Regions from separate parts of the Streptomyces sp. NPDC003720 genome, predicted to be linked through region 1. Evidence: riboswitches for the same ligand, from Rfam matches in the RefSeq annotation. Region 1 holds a riboswitch; each other region holds the start of a gene.
The links. Region 1 has a riboswitch for cobalamin ahead of cobN (cobaltochelatase subunit CobN). Riboswitches for the same ligand answer to the same signal wherever they lie in the genome.

Region 1 (3,463 bases):
AGGAGTTGCTCCAGGCGCGCGATGTCGCCGTAGGAGTCGGCGCGGGCCATGGGCGGGACGAGGTGGTCGACGAGGGTGGCGTGGACGCGGCGCTTGGCCTGCGTGCCCTCGCCGGGGTCGTTGACCAGGAAGGGGTAGATCAGGGGCAGGTCGCCGAGGGCCGCGTCCGGGGCACAGGCGGCGGACAGGCCGGCGTTCTTGCCGGGCAGCCACTCCAGGTTGCCGTGCTTGCCGAGGTGGATCATCGCGTCGGCGCCGAAGCCGCCCTCCGTCTGCGGGGCGGCGATCCAGCGGTAGGCAGCCAGGTAGTGGTGGGAGGGCGGGAGGTCCGGGTCGTGGTAGATGGCGATGGGGTTCTCGCCGAAGCCGCGCGGGGGCTGGATCAGAATGAGCAGATTGCCGAAGCGCAGGGCCGCGAGGACGATGTCGCCCTCCCGGTTGCGACTGCGGTCGACGAACATCTCGCCCGGCGCCGGCCCCCAGTGCTCCTCCACCGCCGTCCGCAGTTCCTTGGGGAGCGTGGCGAACCAGCGCCGGTAGTCGGCGGCCGGGATACGGACCGGGTTGCGGGCCAGCTGTTCCTCGGTGAGCCAGTCCTGGTCGTGACCGCCCGCCTCGATGAGCGCGCGGATCAGTTCGTCACCGTCACCGGAGGCCAGGCCGGGGATGTGCGTGTCCGAGCCGAAGTCGTACCCCTCGTCGCGAAGGCGCCTGAGCAGGGCTACGGCGCTGGCGGGAGTGTCCAGGCCGACCGCGTTGCCGATCCGGGAGTGCTTGGTGGGGTACGCCGACAGGACGAGGGCCAGGCGCTTCCGGGCCGGCGGGATGTGGCGGAGGCGGGCGTGGCGTACGGCGATTCCGGCGACCCGGGCCGCACGCTCGGGATCGGCGACGTAGGCCGGGAGGCCGTCGGCGTCGATCTCCTTGAAGGAGAACGGCACGGTGATCAGGCGGCCGTCGAACTCGGGGACCGCGATCTGGCTGGCCGCGTCCAGCGGGGAGACGCCCTCGTCGTTCTCCTCCCAGGTGGTGCGGGACCCGGTCAGGCACAGGGCCTGGAGGATGGCGACGTCGAGCGAGGTGAGCGCGCCCGCGTCCCAGGACTCGTCGTCGCCGCCGGCCGATGCCTCGGCCGGCTTGGTGCCTCCGGCCGCCAGGACCGTGGTGACGATGGCGTCGGCGGCCCGGAGTTCGGCGATCAGGTCGGACTCGGGGGCGCGCAGGGAGGCCACGTACAGCGGGAGCGGTCGTCCGCCGGCTTCCTCGATGGCGTCGCAGAGCGTGTGCACGAAGGCGGTGTTGCCGCTCATGTGGTGGGCCCGGTAGTAGAGCACCGCCACGGTGGGGAAGTTCGGTTCGCCGCTGGGTGCCGACCGTTGCAGTGGGCCCCATGTGGGTGCGGGGGCCGGTGCCTCGAAGCCGTGGCCGGTGAGCAGGACCGTGTCGGAGAGGAAGCGGGCGAGCTGCTCCAGGTTGGCGGGGCCGCCGTGGGCGAGGTAGGCGTGGGCCTCGGCGGCGATGCCGACGGGGACGGTGGAGGCGGCCATCAGCTGGGCGTCGGGGGCCTGTTCGCCAGTCAGGACGATCACCGGGCGGCCGTCGGCCAGCAGCAGGTCGAGGCCGTCCTGCCAGGCGCGGATGCCGCCGAGGAGGCGTACGACGATCAGGTCCACGCCGTCGAGGAGGGCGGGAAGGTCGTCGAGGTGCAGGCGGGCCGGATTGGCGAAGCGATAGGCGACCGGGCCGTCGGCCGCGCGGGCGCTGAGCAGGTCGGTGTCGGACGTCGACAGGAGAAGGATCATGCGCGGTCGGCCTTCCTCGGGGTCCGCGCCCCGGGCGGTTCAGGACGGCGGGAGTTCCTGGCTCACCCGGCCCCTTGAGGGACAGGCTCACAGTGGCGGGACCGCGCCGGAGTCGCACCGGGCTTCCTCCCCTGTCGCCGTCTGCGGCGAAGGCGGACCGGATGATCCACCGAGGAGCATAGTAAGGGGCACTGAAGAGGTACGGGGCATACGTTTGGTCGGATCGTCGGTATGCTCGCCGCCATGTCCACGGCTCCCGTACTTCTGTCGTCCCAGGCCGCAGCGGTCTTCCGGGACCGCGGTGACGCCTGTCCGGGCGCGTTGCGGCTGCACCCGGCAGACGACGGCGCGTTGGCGCGGGTACGGATTCCCGGGGGCGTGCTCCGCGTCGATCAGGCCAGGGCACTCGGGCGTGCGGCACGCGAGTTGGGCGACGGGGAGCTGCATCTGACCTCACGGGGTAACGTGCAGCTGCGTGGGCTTCATGCCGACTACGGTGGCGAGTTGGCGGAGCGGCTGAGTGCAGCCGGGCTGCTTCCGTCGTGGCGGCACGAGCGGATTCGTAACGTCGTCGCATCGCCACTGTCCGGCCTCGACGGGCACGGGTTCGCCGACGTACGGCCGTGGCTGCCGGCGCTGGACGAGCTGATCTGCGCGAGCGAGACGGCGGCCGGGCTGTCCGGGCGGTTCCTCTTCGCCCTCGACGACGGGCGCGGGGACGTGGCCGGTCTGGGAGCCGACGTGACGGTACGGGCGACGCCGGACGGGGATGCGTGGCTGTGGATCGGAGAGTCCGATCGCGTCGCCCTCGTCAGCGCCGAGGACGCGCCCGCAGCAGCTGTCCTGGCTGCGGAAGTCTTCCTGGAGTCAAGTCGGGGCCGCGCGTGGCGGGTTGCCGAACTCGGCGAAGCAGCCGATGACTTGATGGGTGAGGTGTTGGCGCGCCTTCCACAGGGGCGAGCCGCGGTCGCACCCTCGTGGCCCGTCGGAGTGCCGCCGCGACCGGGCGTCGTCGAGAACCCCGACGGTGGAACGGGACTGTCCGTCCTTGCCCCGCTGGGTCGTATCACCGCCGCCCAGTGGACGCAGTTGACGGCTGTCGCATCCTCCGAGGCACGCCTGACCCCCTGGCGGGGCGTGGTCCTTCCCACCGTCACCGCCGACCGCCTCGCCGCCCTCACCACCGCCGGACTGATCACCGACCCCGCCTCCCCCTGGCTCGGCGTCGGCGCCTGCACCGGACGGCCCGGCTGCGTCAAGTCGCGCACAGACATCCGTACGGACGCGGCGGCGGCTCTCGCCCCCGGCGGCGAGCTCCCGGCGTACTTCTCCGGCTGTGAGCGGCGCTGCGGCCGGCCGCGCGGCGACCACGTCGACGTCGTCGCCACCGAGGCCGGCGGGTACCGGATCTCCGTCGTACGAGACGGACGCCCAGCCCCCGCCACCACCATCGACGACCCTTCGCAGCTCGCGACCGCCCTCGCGGCGGCCCGCACGGACGACACGGATGACTAGGAGCACGGTGTTCGAGTACGAGAAGGACGGCGCGGCCATCTACCGCCGGTCCTTTGCCACGATTCGCGCGGAGGCGGACCTCGCGGGCCTGCCCGCCGACGTCAGCCAGGTCGCGGTGCGGATGATCCACGCCTGTGGGATGGTCG
Region 2 (3,463 bases), on a different contig from region 1:
CCACCAGTGCGTCGAAGTCGTCCAGGGTGCCGAGGCGGGAGTCGACGCCCCGGGGGTCGGCGACGTCGTAGCCGCCGTCGGCCAGTTCCGAGGGGTAGAAGGGGCTCAGCCACAGGGCGTCGACGCCGAGCGTGGCGAGGTGGTTCAGGCGCTGGGCGACTCCCCTGAGGTCGCCGAGCCCGTCGCCGTCGGCGTCGGCGAAGCTGCGCGGATACACCTGGTACACGACGGCCTGGCGCCACCAGTCCGGGTTCCGGGACGAGAGGTCTGCCATGCGGGCTCCCTTCGGGAAGGACGACAGTACAGAGCCTGTCCACATTGCCCGGAAAGAGAACCTTCAGGTGATGGGGAGTGGATCCTTCCCCGTGTGACGAAGTTGTGACGGAGCCATGAACGCCCCCTGCATACACGCAGGTTGACAGGTTTCAACACGGCCGATCACCATGGCCTCACACTGTGGCGCATGTGACCAATGGGCCGCGTGTCTCTTCTGACTTCTTCGCTCACTCGAGCTTCTGCGATGGGATACCCATGTCCATAGCCAGACGTGTCACCGCGCGCCGCCTGCTGGGGACGGGCGCCGCGTCACTCGCCCTCTGCGCCGCCTCGGTCGCCGCCGCCTCCGGCGCGTGGGCCCACGGCGCGCACGGCGGTGACGGCTGGAGGTCCGGCGGCCACTACGCGCCCGGCACCGGCGCGGGCACCGAGACCGGCACCGACCGCTGCCAGTTCTCGCTGGACGGCGTGAACTTCTTCGACTCGGTGAAGGTGGACGACCAGAACCTCCGGCCGACCGAGGACGGCAAGGTCCACGTCAAGGTGCGTGCCGCCGGGGGCGCCGCGGGCTGCACCGCCTCGCTGGCCTCCTACCTGGCCCACGGCGCGAGCTTCGCCACCTCCGGCGAGCAGGTCTTCGTCGACTTCGACACCGTGGCCGTGAAGCCGGGCGACACCGACTCCCTCGACATCGCGGTGCCGGACGCGGGCTGCTTCGCGCAGATCGACCTCTACCGCGGCGCGGTCAAATTCGACGGCAAGAACGGCGCGAACGACGGCTTCGAGCACGGGGACCTGCCCAAGGGCCCGGACCACCCGGTCATCAAGGACAAGCTGATCGCGGCCTGGAACGGCGGCACCAAGGACTGCGCCACCACGCCCGAGCAGCCGCAGTCCCCGTCGCCGAGCGCCCCCGCGGACGACTCGGCGTCGCCCGCGCCGAGCACGTCGGAGCCGTCCACGCCGAGCGACTCGGAGTCGTCCGCCGCGCCGTCCCCGGCCGCCACGGAGTCGGCGCCGGCCCCGTCCGCCTCCGAGTCGCGGGCCGGCTCGGCGCCCACCCCGGACGGGGGCGACGACGGGGGCGACCTCGCGGAGACCGGTGGCGGCGGCAACTCGGGGCTGATCGCGGGCGGGGCCGCCGTGCTGGTCGCCGGCGGAGCCGCCTTCGTGCTCGTCTCGCGCCGCAGGCGGGGCGCCCAGGGCTGACGGCCCGGCCCACCACGACCCCCGCCGTCCCGCGGCAGCCGCAAGGCCCGCGGGACGGCGGGGGCGTCTCGCATGTGATCTTGCGTACCCGCACCGGTGCCCGGCTAGGCGGACGGGCGTTCACCCGCCTACGGTGGGCGGGCCGTGGTGCTCGGGAAGTCGGTGACGGCCCCTCAGGGGTCCATGCCGACGCGGCCCTCGCCACTGTGATCGGGGAGTTCCCGTCCCGTCCGGCGTCCGCCGGGCCACTGGCCGTGTCCACGGCTGGGAAGGCAGGGACGGCGAACGCACCACCCCGTAAGCCAGGAGACCGGCCACGGCAGCTCACGAGATGATCCACGAGGTGCTGGAGCGTGAATCCGATGGCCGATGCCGCTGCCTTCCGATGGCGACGCGAGGACACGATCAGGACGGCGGGGCTGCTGGGGGTGATCGCCGCCCTGCACGTCGTCGCCTTCGGGGTGCTGTTCCTGCTCGTCGCCCCCGGGCACTACAAGGTCGGCCAGGACGTCTTCGGCGTCGGCCTCGGCGTCACCGCCTACACCCTGGGCATGCGGCACGCCTTCGACGCCGACCACATCGCCGCGATCGACAACACCACCCGCAAGCTGATGGCCGACGGCAGGCGGCCGGTGTCGGTGGGCTTCTGGTTCGCGCTGGGCCACTCCGGCGTGGTGGTGCTGCTGGCCCTGCTGATCGCGGGCGGCACCCGGCTCGCCGGCCGGGTCATGGACGAGCACTCGCGCACCCACCAGGTGCTCGGCTTCATGGGCACGACGATCTCCGGCGCCTTCCTCTACCTCATCGCCGCCCTCAATCTGGTCGCGCTGGCCGGCATCCTGAGGGTGTTCCGGGCGATGCGGTCCGGCACGTACGACGAGCGTGAGCTGGAACAGCACCTGGACTCGCGGGGGTTCATGAACCGCGTCCTCGGGCGGCTGACCAAGTCCATCTCGCGGCCGGGCCAGATGTTCCCGCTGGGCTTCCTGTTCGGCCTCGGCTTCGACACGGCCACCGAGGTCACGCTGATGGTGATGGCCGGTTCGGGCGCGGCGGCCGGACTGCCCTGGTACGCGGTCCTGTGCCTGCCGCTGCTCTTCGCCGCCGGGATGAGCCTGTTCGACACCCTCGACGGCACGTTCATGAACTTCGCCTACCAGTGGGCGTTCTCCAACCCGGTGCGCAAGGTCTTCTACAACCTCACGATCACCGGGCTGTCCATCGCCGTCGCGTTCCTCATCGGCACCATCGAGCTGGTCGGCGTCCTGCACGAGAAGTTCGCCCTGGGCGACGCCGTGACCGGCTGGATCGCCGGGCTGGACCTGGACAGCGTCGGCTACGTCATCGTGGGGCTGTTCGTGGTGGTGTGGGCGGCGGCGCTGGCGTACTGGCGGCTGGCGCGGGTGGAGGAGCGCTGGACGGCACGGGTCCCGGCGGCGTCCGACTGAGCCGGGGCCGGTGGGACGGCACGGGTCCCGGCGGCGTCCTACGGATCCGGGGTCGGTGGGACGGCACGGGTCCCGGCGGCGTCCGACTGAGCCGGGGTCGGCGGCCTAGGCCGGGGGCCCCTCGACCGTCTCCAGGTAGAGCTTCACGAACCGGTCCACGTCCACGTCCAGCGCGACGTCCACCAGGGGCTGCTCGCGGACGCCCTCGTGGATCTCGGACTCGCCGGGGCGGGGGCGGCGGTCGACCAGCGTCTGGCCGCGGGCCGGGCCGGGCGCCAGGCAGACCTCCACCGGCAGCAGCCGGGTGGCGATGCCCGCCGGGTCGGCGACCGCGCAGACCGCGCCGGCGTCACCGAGTCCGCCCGCCTCCTCGGCCTCGGGCTCGCCGCCCTGCGCGGTGGGCCGGTGGGCGAGGAGATCCCCGGCCAGCCGGGTGCCCGGGTCGGCGCTGCCGCGCAGCCGGTGCACGTCGGCGCCGGGCACGACGACCCGCATGAAGACGTCCAGCCCGTACATCGTGATCGGCACCC
Region 3 (3,463 bases), on a different contig from region 1:
AGTGCACGACGTGGCCCGCGGTCGCCGTCTGGTTGGCGGTGCGGTTGGCGGCGTCCTTGAAGGTCATCCAGCCGTTGCCGGTCTGCGCGAGGGTGCGCATCATGCGGCCGTACAGGTCCCGGGCGGGCATCGTCTTCCTCGCGAGCCCGGCGGCCTCCGCCCTGCGGTACGCGGCGTCGAACTCCTCGCCCCACAGGTCGACCAGCTCCGGCACGTCCGCCGGGGAGAACAGCGACCACCGCTCGTCGGCGTCGACCCGGCGCATGAACTCGTCCGGGATCCAGTGCGCGAGGTTCAGGTTGTGCGTACGGCGGGCGTCCTCACCGGTGTTGTCCCGCAGCTCCAGGAACTCCTCGATGTCGGAGTGCCAGGTCTCCAGGTACACCGCGGCGGCCCCCTTGCGCCGGCCGCCCTGGTTCACCGCGGCCACCGAGGCGTCCAGCGTCTTCAGGAAAGGCACGATCCCGTTGGAGTGCCCGTTGGTGCCCCGGATCAGCGAACCGCGGCCGCGGATGCGGGAGTAGGACAGGCCGATGCCGCCGGCGTGCTTGGAGAGGCGGGCGACCTGGTGGTACCGGTCGTAGATGGAGTCCAGCTCGTCCAGCGGGGAGTCGAGGAGGTAGCAGGACGACATCTGCGGATGCCGGGTGCCGGAGTTGAAGAGGGTGGGGGAGGAGGGCAGGTAGTCGAGCCGGCTCATCAGGCCGTACAGCGCGGCGACCTCGTCCACGGAGCGGGCGGTGTCGTCCTCGGCCAGGCCGGCGGCGACGCGCAGCATGAAGTGCTGCGGCGTCTCGATCACCCGGCGGGTGATGGGGTGGCGGAGCAGGTAGCGGCTGTGCAGCGTGCGCAGGCCGAAGTACCCGAAGCGGTCGTCGGCCGCCGGGTCGACCAGCGCGTCGAGCCGTTCGGCGTGCAGCCGCACGAACTCCGCGGTGCGGTCGGCGACGAGACCCTCACGATGGCCGACGGCGACCGACCCGGTGAAGGACGTGACGCCCTGCGAGGCGGCCTCGGCGCGGATGGAGACGGTCAGCAGCCGGGCGGCCAGCCGGGAGTAGGCGGGGTCCTCGGAGATCAGTCCGGCGGCCGCCTCCGTGGCCAGCTCGCGCAACTCCGCCTCGTCGGCCCGGGCGGACCGGCCGCGCAGCGCGGCGGCGGCGACCCGGCCGGGGTCGGCGTCGGGGAGGTCGGCGGTCAGCTCGGTCAGGGTCCGCAGCAGTGCGGCACCGGGACCGTCGGTCTCCACCGGGGCTCCGCTCGCCGGGGTGGCTGAAGCCGGGTCGGCTGGCGCGATGGTCACGTGGGGCTCTCCCTCGCTCGGCACGGGGCCTTGCGGAGGGCAGGGGGCAGCGCGAGCGCGCACGGCGTCGCGTCCCCGGCCCATTCCACGAGGCCCGGACGTCGATGAGCACCCGGACCGGACGGCCGGGCGCGTGCTGCCGGCAGGTCCTCGGACTGAACAGGCGTGCGGAGACACGCGAGTACACCGTTGCGGGACAGTTCCGGATTCGCACCGGATTCCCCTGCGGCGACAGCGAGCATGAGCATACATCTAGTGCCGGGCCGTCGTGTCACCCCCACATGTTGTGCCTGTTGCGTGTTGCGACGGCTCCGCAGTGTCAACTCGCACGACAGCGGGCCGCCGGGGGAGGTGCCCTCGGCGGCCCGCTGCGGGTGGTCCGTGACCGGTCGCGCTAGTGGGCGCTTCCCGCGGTGGCGGGCGGGAGCTCCACCTCGACGCCGGGGTCGCCCGCGTCCGCCGTGTAGTCCTCCGGCCGGGTCTCGTCGAGGCCCTCCGGGGCCTTCACGGCCTTCAGGACGAAGGTGAGCACCACGGTGACCACGACATTCAGCACGAACGCGGTGAGGCCGATGTAGCCGATCTCCCCGATGCCCGGGATCTCCTTCGCGGAGCCGCCGAAGTGCTTCTGGGTCGGCGAGGCCACCCCGTACGCGGCGAGCGTGCCGTACACCATGCCGACCGCCCAGCCGGCGAGCAGCGCCCAGCGGTGGAACCAGCGGGTGAACAGGCCGCCGACCAGGGCCGGGAAGGTCTGCAGGATCCAGATGCCGCCCAGCAGCTGGAAGTTGATGGCGACCGTCTTGTCCATCGTCAGGACGAAGACCAGCGCGCCCACCTTCACCAGCAGCGACACGATCTTGGAGACCCGGGTCTCCTCCTTCGGCGTGGCGTCCGGCTTGATGAAGTCCTTGTAGATGTTGCGGGTGAACAGGTTCGCCGCCGCGATGGACATGATGGCCGCGGGCACCAGCGCGCCGATGCCGATCGCCGCGAAGGCCACGCCCGCGAACCAGTCCGGGAACATGTTCTCGAAGAGCTGCGGGATCGCCAGCTGGCCGTTGGTGACCTTCACCCCGGCCGCGATCGCCATGAAGCCGAGCAGGGCCAGCAGGCCGAGCATCAGCGAGTACAGCGGCAGGATCGTGGTGTTGCGGCGGATCACCTCACGGCTCTTGGAGGACAGGGTCGCGGTGATCGAGTGCGGGTACATGAACAGGGCGAGCGCGGAGCCGAGCGCCAGGGTGGCGTACGTCCACTGGCCCGCCTCCGGCGGTGCGAGCGCGCCGCGCGGCTTGCCGGTGGCCGGGTTCACCTGGCTGAAGGCGTCACCCGCCTTGGCGAAGACGTCGTCGAACCCGCCCAGCTTGATCGGGATGTAGATGATCGCCACCGCGATGACGATGTAGATCAGCGCGTCCTTCACGAACGCGATCAGCGCGGGGGCGCGCAGACCGGACGAGTAGGTGTACGCGGCCAGCACGCCGAAGGCGATGAGCAGCGGCAGGTCCTTCACGAACCAGTTGGTGTTCTCGCCGCCGCCGACGCCCATCACGTCCAGCACCGCCTGGATGCCCACGAGCTGGAGCGCGATGTACGGCATCGTCGCGAGGATGCCGGTGACCGCCACGGCCAGCGACAGGCCCTTGGAGCCGAACCGGCCGCGCACGAAGTCCGAGGTGGTGACGTAGCCGTGGCGGTGCGAGACCGACCACAGGCGGGGCAGGAACGTGAAGATGAGCGGGTAGACGAGGATCGTGTACGGGACGGCGAAGAAGCCGGCCGCGCCCGCCGCGTAGATCGCCGCCGGCACGGCGACGAAGGTGTACGCCGTGTACAGGTCGCCGCCGAGCAGGAACCAGGTGATCCAGGTGCCGAACGACCGTCCGCCCAGGCCCCATTCGTCCAGGGAGTGCTCGTTGTCGGCCCTGCGCCAGCGTGCGGCCATGAAGCCCACGACCGTGACGGCCAGGAAGAAGAAGATGAAGACGCCGAGTGCGACGCCGTTGACGCCGTCCTTCACTTCGCCGCACCCCCGCTCCGGGCGCCGCGGGCGCGCTGGTCACGCTGCCACAGCTGGTACGCCAGCATCGTGAGCGCGGTGGAGAGCAGCACCCACAGCATCTGGTACCAGTAGAAGAACGGGATCCCGATGAAGGC
Region 4 (3,463 bases), on a different contig from region 1:
CACAGCGAACCGAACATGAGGGACTTCTCCGCCATGCCGGACGACGACGCGCTGTTCGGACTCGACGCCCTGCCCGGCGCCGGGCCCGCCGGGGGCGAGCCGGCCCGGCCGCCGGCCGCCGGTCCGCTGTTCCGCGACTCCGACGCCGCCCGGCGGCTGCTGCCCGTGCGGACGATCTACGCCGAGCCCGCTGCCGCCGCCTCGCCCCGCGGCCGCCAGATCCTCGCCCGGCACCCCGCCGCGCGGGTCGTCGAGGTGGACTCCCACTGGCGCATCCCGCAGCTGCACGGCGACGAGGGGAACGTCGGGCGCTGGGTGCGGGTGAAGGGCGAGACGCTGGTGCTGGGCGAGCGCAAGACGCTCACCACCCGGCCCAACGGCCGGTCGGCCGACTGGATCGCCCCCGGTCCGTCCAACGGCTGCGCCATGGCCTGCGTGTACTGCTACGTGCCGCGCCGCAAGGGATACGCCAATCCCGTCACCGTCTTCACCAACATCGAGCGGATCATCGCCCACCTGGGCCGGCACATCGCGCGCCAGGGCCCCAAGCGGGAACCCAACCAGTGCGACGACCGGGCGTGGGTCTACGACATCGGCGAGAACGGCGACTGCTCGGTGGACGCGCTGATCTGCGACAACACCGCCGATCTCGTGCACGCATTCCGGCAGTGGCCCACCGCCAAGGCGTCCTTCGCCACGAAGTTCGTGAACCCGGATCTGCTCGCGCTGGACCCGCGGGGCCGCACCCGCGTCCGGTTCTCGGTCATGCCGGGCGAGGACTCGCGGCTGCTGGACATCCGGACGTCGCCGGTGGCCGAGCGGATCGCCGCCGCGGCCGACTTCCTGGACGCGGGGTACGAGGTGCACTTCAACCTCTCCCCCGTCGTGCTGCGCCCCGGATGGCAGGAGGCCTGGGCCGAGCTGCTCCGGCAGCTCGACGACGTGCTCCCGGACCGGGTCAGACGGCAGGCCGCCGCCGAAGTGATCATGCTGACCCACAACCGGGAACTGCACGAGGTGAACCTCGGCTGGCATCCGCGCGCCGAGGACGTGCTCTGGCAGCCCGGCGTCCAGGAGGGCAAACGCTCCGAGAACGGGGCGCTGAACGTGCGCTACGACCACGTGGTCAAGGCGAGGGCGCTGGACGAGCTGCGCGGGCTCGTCGCGGCGCACGCCCCCTGGCTGCGCATCCGGTACGCCTTCTGAACCGGGCCCCGCGGACCGCTCCTGACGACGGCCGCGGGGTCCTCCGGCCGACGCGCGGCGCCGGCCCGTGAGCGGGCCGGCGCCGCGCGTCCGGGGGGGGTGCCTCAGTGATGCGCGGCCGGGGCGCCCAGACCGGCGGCCCGGCATCCGCCCGGCCCGCGTTCCGCGGCGAGCACGCGTTCCGCGAGGACGCCGAAGACCAGTCCGAACGAGGTCCACAGCGTCGCCTGGACGGCCAGCGCGGCCAGACGGAACTGCCAGAGCAGGCTCGGGGAGAAGTCCTTGGGGACCTCGTCGACGGCCGGCAGGAACGCGTAGGCGAGCCCGGCGGCCAGGAGGAAGAACGCGCCCGCGGCCACCGTCGCGTTCCAGTTGCCCAGCCGGGGGGCGAGCCGCTTGCCGAGGATCACCGTGGCGACCGCCAGCAGCACGCTCAGGACCAGCATCAGGAAGTACAGCGCGGTGCGCCTGCCGATCGTGTCGGGGTCGCCGACGGACGGCGGATTGGCCGGGTACTTCAGGAACGGCACGACGTAGACGGCGACGAGGCCCGCGGCCGCCAGGAGCAGCGCGCTCGCGCGGGGCCCGAAGCGGCCTACGCGGCCCAGCGCGAAGCAGTAGGCGAGGGCGGCGATGCCGCCGAACGCGATGCCGTAGACGAGCACGCCGGTGGACAGGCCGGCGGTCGACTGCATCGTGCGGGAGACCGCCTCCACGCCGTGTTCGTGGGAGTGCGCCTCTTCGTAGGCGATGGCCGCGTCGACACGCGGCTCACCGAGGAAGTAGGCGACGACGAGGGCGAGCAGGCCCGCGGTGAGTCCCGCGAGCATGCCACGCACCAACAGGTTCCGGACGGTTGCCGAATTCATGAGCCCGTGCGCTTCCTCGCCCGGTCAGTGGCAGGGGAAGCCGAGCAGATGCCGGGCGTCGTGCACCCACTCGTGCACGTTCTCACCGGACGTCACGGAGGTGGCGCCCTGTTCGGCGCCGACGAAGTACAGCAGGACCAGCATCAGGACGCCGAAGAAGACCGCCCAGGGGACGATGGCGCCGATCGGCAGCTTGGCGGGAAGGGCGGTGGGGGTGGGCTGAATGGCGGACTGCGCCATGGCAGGACCTCCTGGGGAACTCGCGTCCCTGCTCGGTGGTGCACGGGACGACGGGCGGGTCTGACTTGCCCGGCCCGCACCGGGATGGGTGCGTACAGGGCTCACAGTGGCGCGACCGTGCCGGATTCCCACCGGCTTCCGCGTTCCGTCGTCTCTGTCGCCGAGAAGGTACCGCGAAGTGCGGGTGCGGCCAAGTGCGCACGGGCCGGGGACTGCGCGCCCCCGCGACCGCCGTAGGCTGTGGAACCCCTGTGCCGAAAGGGCCGTTGACGATGCGGGCGACCTCATGACGACCCGAGTGACGCTGGTCTCACCGGCGATGAACCCCTCCCTGCGGGAGGCCCGCTTCGACGACGGGTGTTCGCTCGACGCGGCCGGCGCCGCGCGCGCCCACGCGGCCGCCGGCGAACTGCGGACCGCCGCGACGGCCCTCGTCTCCCCCACCGTCCGCTGCCGGGAGACGGCGGCCGCGCTGGGTCTCGACGCACGCGCCGAACCCGCCCTGGCGGGCCTCGACATGGGCCGCTGGCGGGGGCGGACCCTCGACGAGGTCGGCGCCGGGGAGCCGGAGGCGCTGGCCCGGTGGCTGGCCGACCCGGCGGCTGCCCCGCACGGCGGGGAGTCGGTGCGCCTTCTGTGCGCCCGGGTCGGGGACTGGCTGGAGGAGGCCGCCCGGTGCGCCGGCCGCACGGTGGCGGTGGTCGAGCCGGAGGTCGTGCGGGCCGTGGCCGTGCGGGTGCTCGGCGCTCCGGAGACGGCCTTCTGGCGGATCGACGTACCGCCCCTGACCGCCACCTCGTTCACCGGCCGGGCGGGACGCTGGAACCTCACGCCCGGCACCGCGCTGGGCGGATCGAGCGGCACCCCGTAGACCCCCTCAGGACGCTTACGGACGCGCACTGGACGCCGTTGTGCCCGGCCGTGAGACTGGGCCGGGTCCGACGCCCCCGGCTCCCCAGGACGGTGACCATGCAAGAGGAACTGCCCCGCGTCGAACTCACCCCGCAGGCCGCGGAACTGGTGCGCCGGCTGCGGGCCGAGCACGGGCCGCTGATGTTCCACCAGTCCGGCGGCTGCTGTGACGGCAGCGCGCCCATGTGCTACCCCGACGGGGAGTTCCGCACCGGCGGTTCGGACGTGCTGCTGGC

Region 2: linked by a shared signal. The riboswitch ahead of ACFYU0_RS13315 (HoxN/HupN/NixA family nickel/cobalt transporter) and the one ahead of cobN (cobaltochelatase subunit CobN) in region 1 are both predicted to bind cobalamin.
Region 3: linked by a shared signal. The riboswitch ahead of ACFYU0_RS33245 (ribonucleoside-diphosphate reductase subunit alpha) and the one ahead of cobN (cobaltochelatase subunit CobN) in region 1 are both predicted to bind cobalamin.
Region 4: linked by a shared signal. The riboswitch ahead of ACFYU0_RS00825 (CbtB-domain containing protein) and the one ahead of cobN (cobaltochelatase subunit CobN) in region 1 are both predicted to bind cobalamin.

Annotation. Positions count from the first base shown of each region.
Region 1 covers NZ_JBIANZ010000006.1:157,971-161,433, forward strand. The annotation lists gene cobN (cobaltochelatase subunit CobN) at 1-1,802, opposite strand, end outside; cobalamin riboswitch at 1,831-1,979, opposite strand; gene cobG (precorrin-3B synthase) at 2,046-3,317, shown strand; gene ACFYU0_RS18180 (precorrin-8X methylmutase) at 3,310-3,463, shown strand, end outside.
Region 2 covers NZ_JBIANZ010000004.1:344,600-348,062, reverse strand. The annotation lists gene ACFYU0_RS13325 (glycoside hydrolase family 13 protein) at 1-274, opposite strand, end outside; gene ACFYU0_RS13320 (LAETG motif-containing sortase-dependent surface protein) at 532-1,485, shown strand; cobalamin riboswitch at 1,614-1,819, shown strand; gene ACFYU0_RS13315 (HoxN/HupN/NixA family nickel/cobalt transporter) at 1,848-2,933, shown strand; gene ACFYU0_RS13310 (nucleoside hydrolase) at 3,039-3,463, opposite strand, start outside.
Region 3 covers NZ_JBIANZ010000015.1:168,502-171,964, reverse strand. The annotation lists gene ACFYU0_RS33245 (ribonucleoside-diphosphate reductase subunit alpha) at 1-1,303, opposite strand, end outside; cobalamin riboswitch at 1,427-1,586, opposite strand; gene mctP (monocarboxylate uptake permease MctP) at 1,698-3,326, opposite strand; gene ACFYU0_RS33235 (DUF3311 domain-containing protein) at 3,323-3,463, opposite strand, start outside.
Region 4 covers NZ_JBIANZ010000001.1:158,486-161,948, reverse strand. The annotation lists gene ACFYU0_RS00835 (spore photoproduct lyase family protein) at 16-1,206, shown strand; gene ACFYU0_RS00830 (CbtA family protein) at 1,311-2,075, opposite strand; gene ACFYU0_RS00825 (CbtB-domain containing protein) at 2,100-2,315, opposite strand; cobalamin riboswitch at 2,351-2,495, opposite strand; gene ACFYU0_RS00820 (histidine phosphatase family protein) at 2,602-3,186, shown strand; gene ACFYU0_RS00815 (DUF779 domain-containing protein) at 3,285-3,463, shown strand, end outside.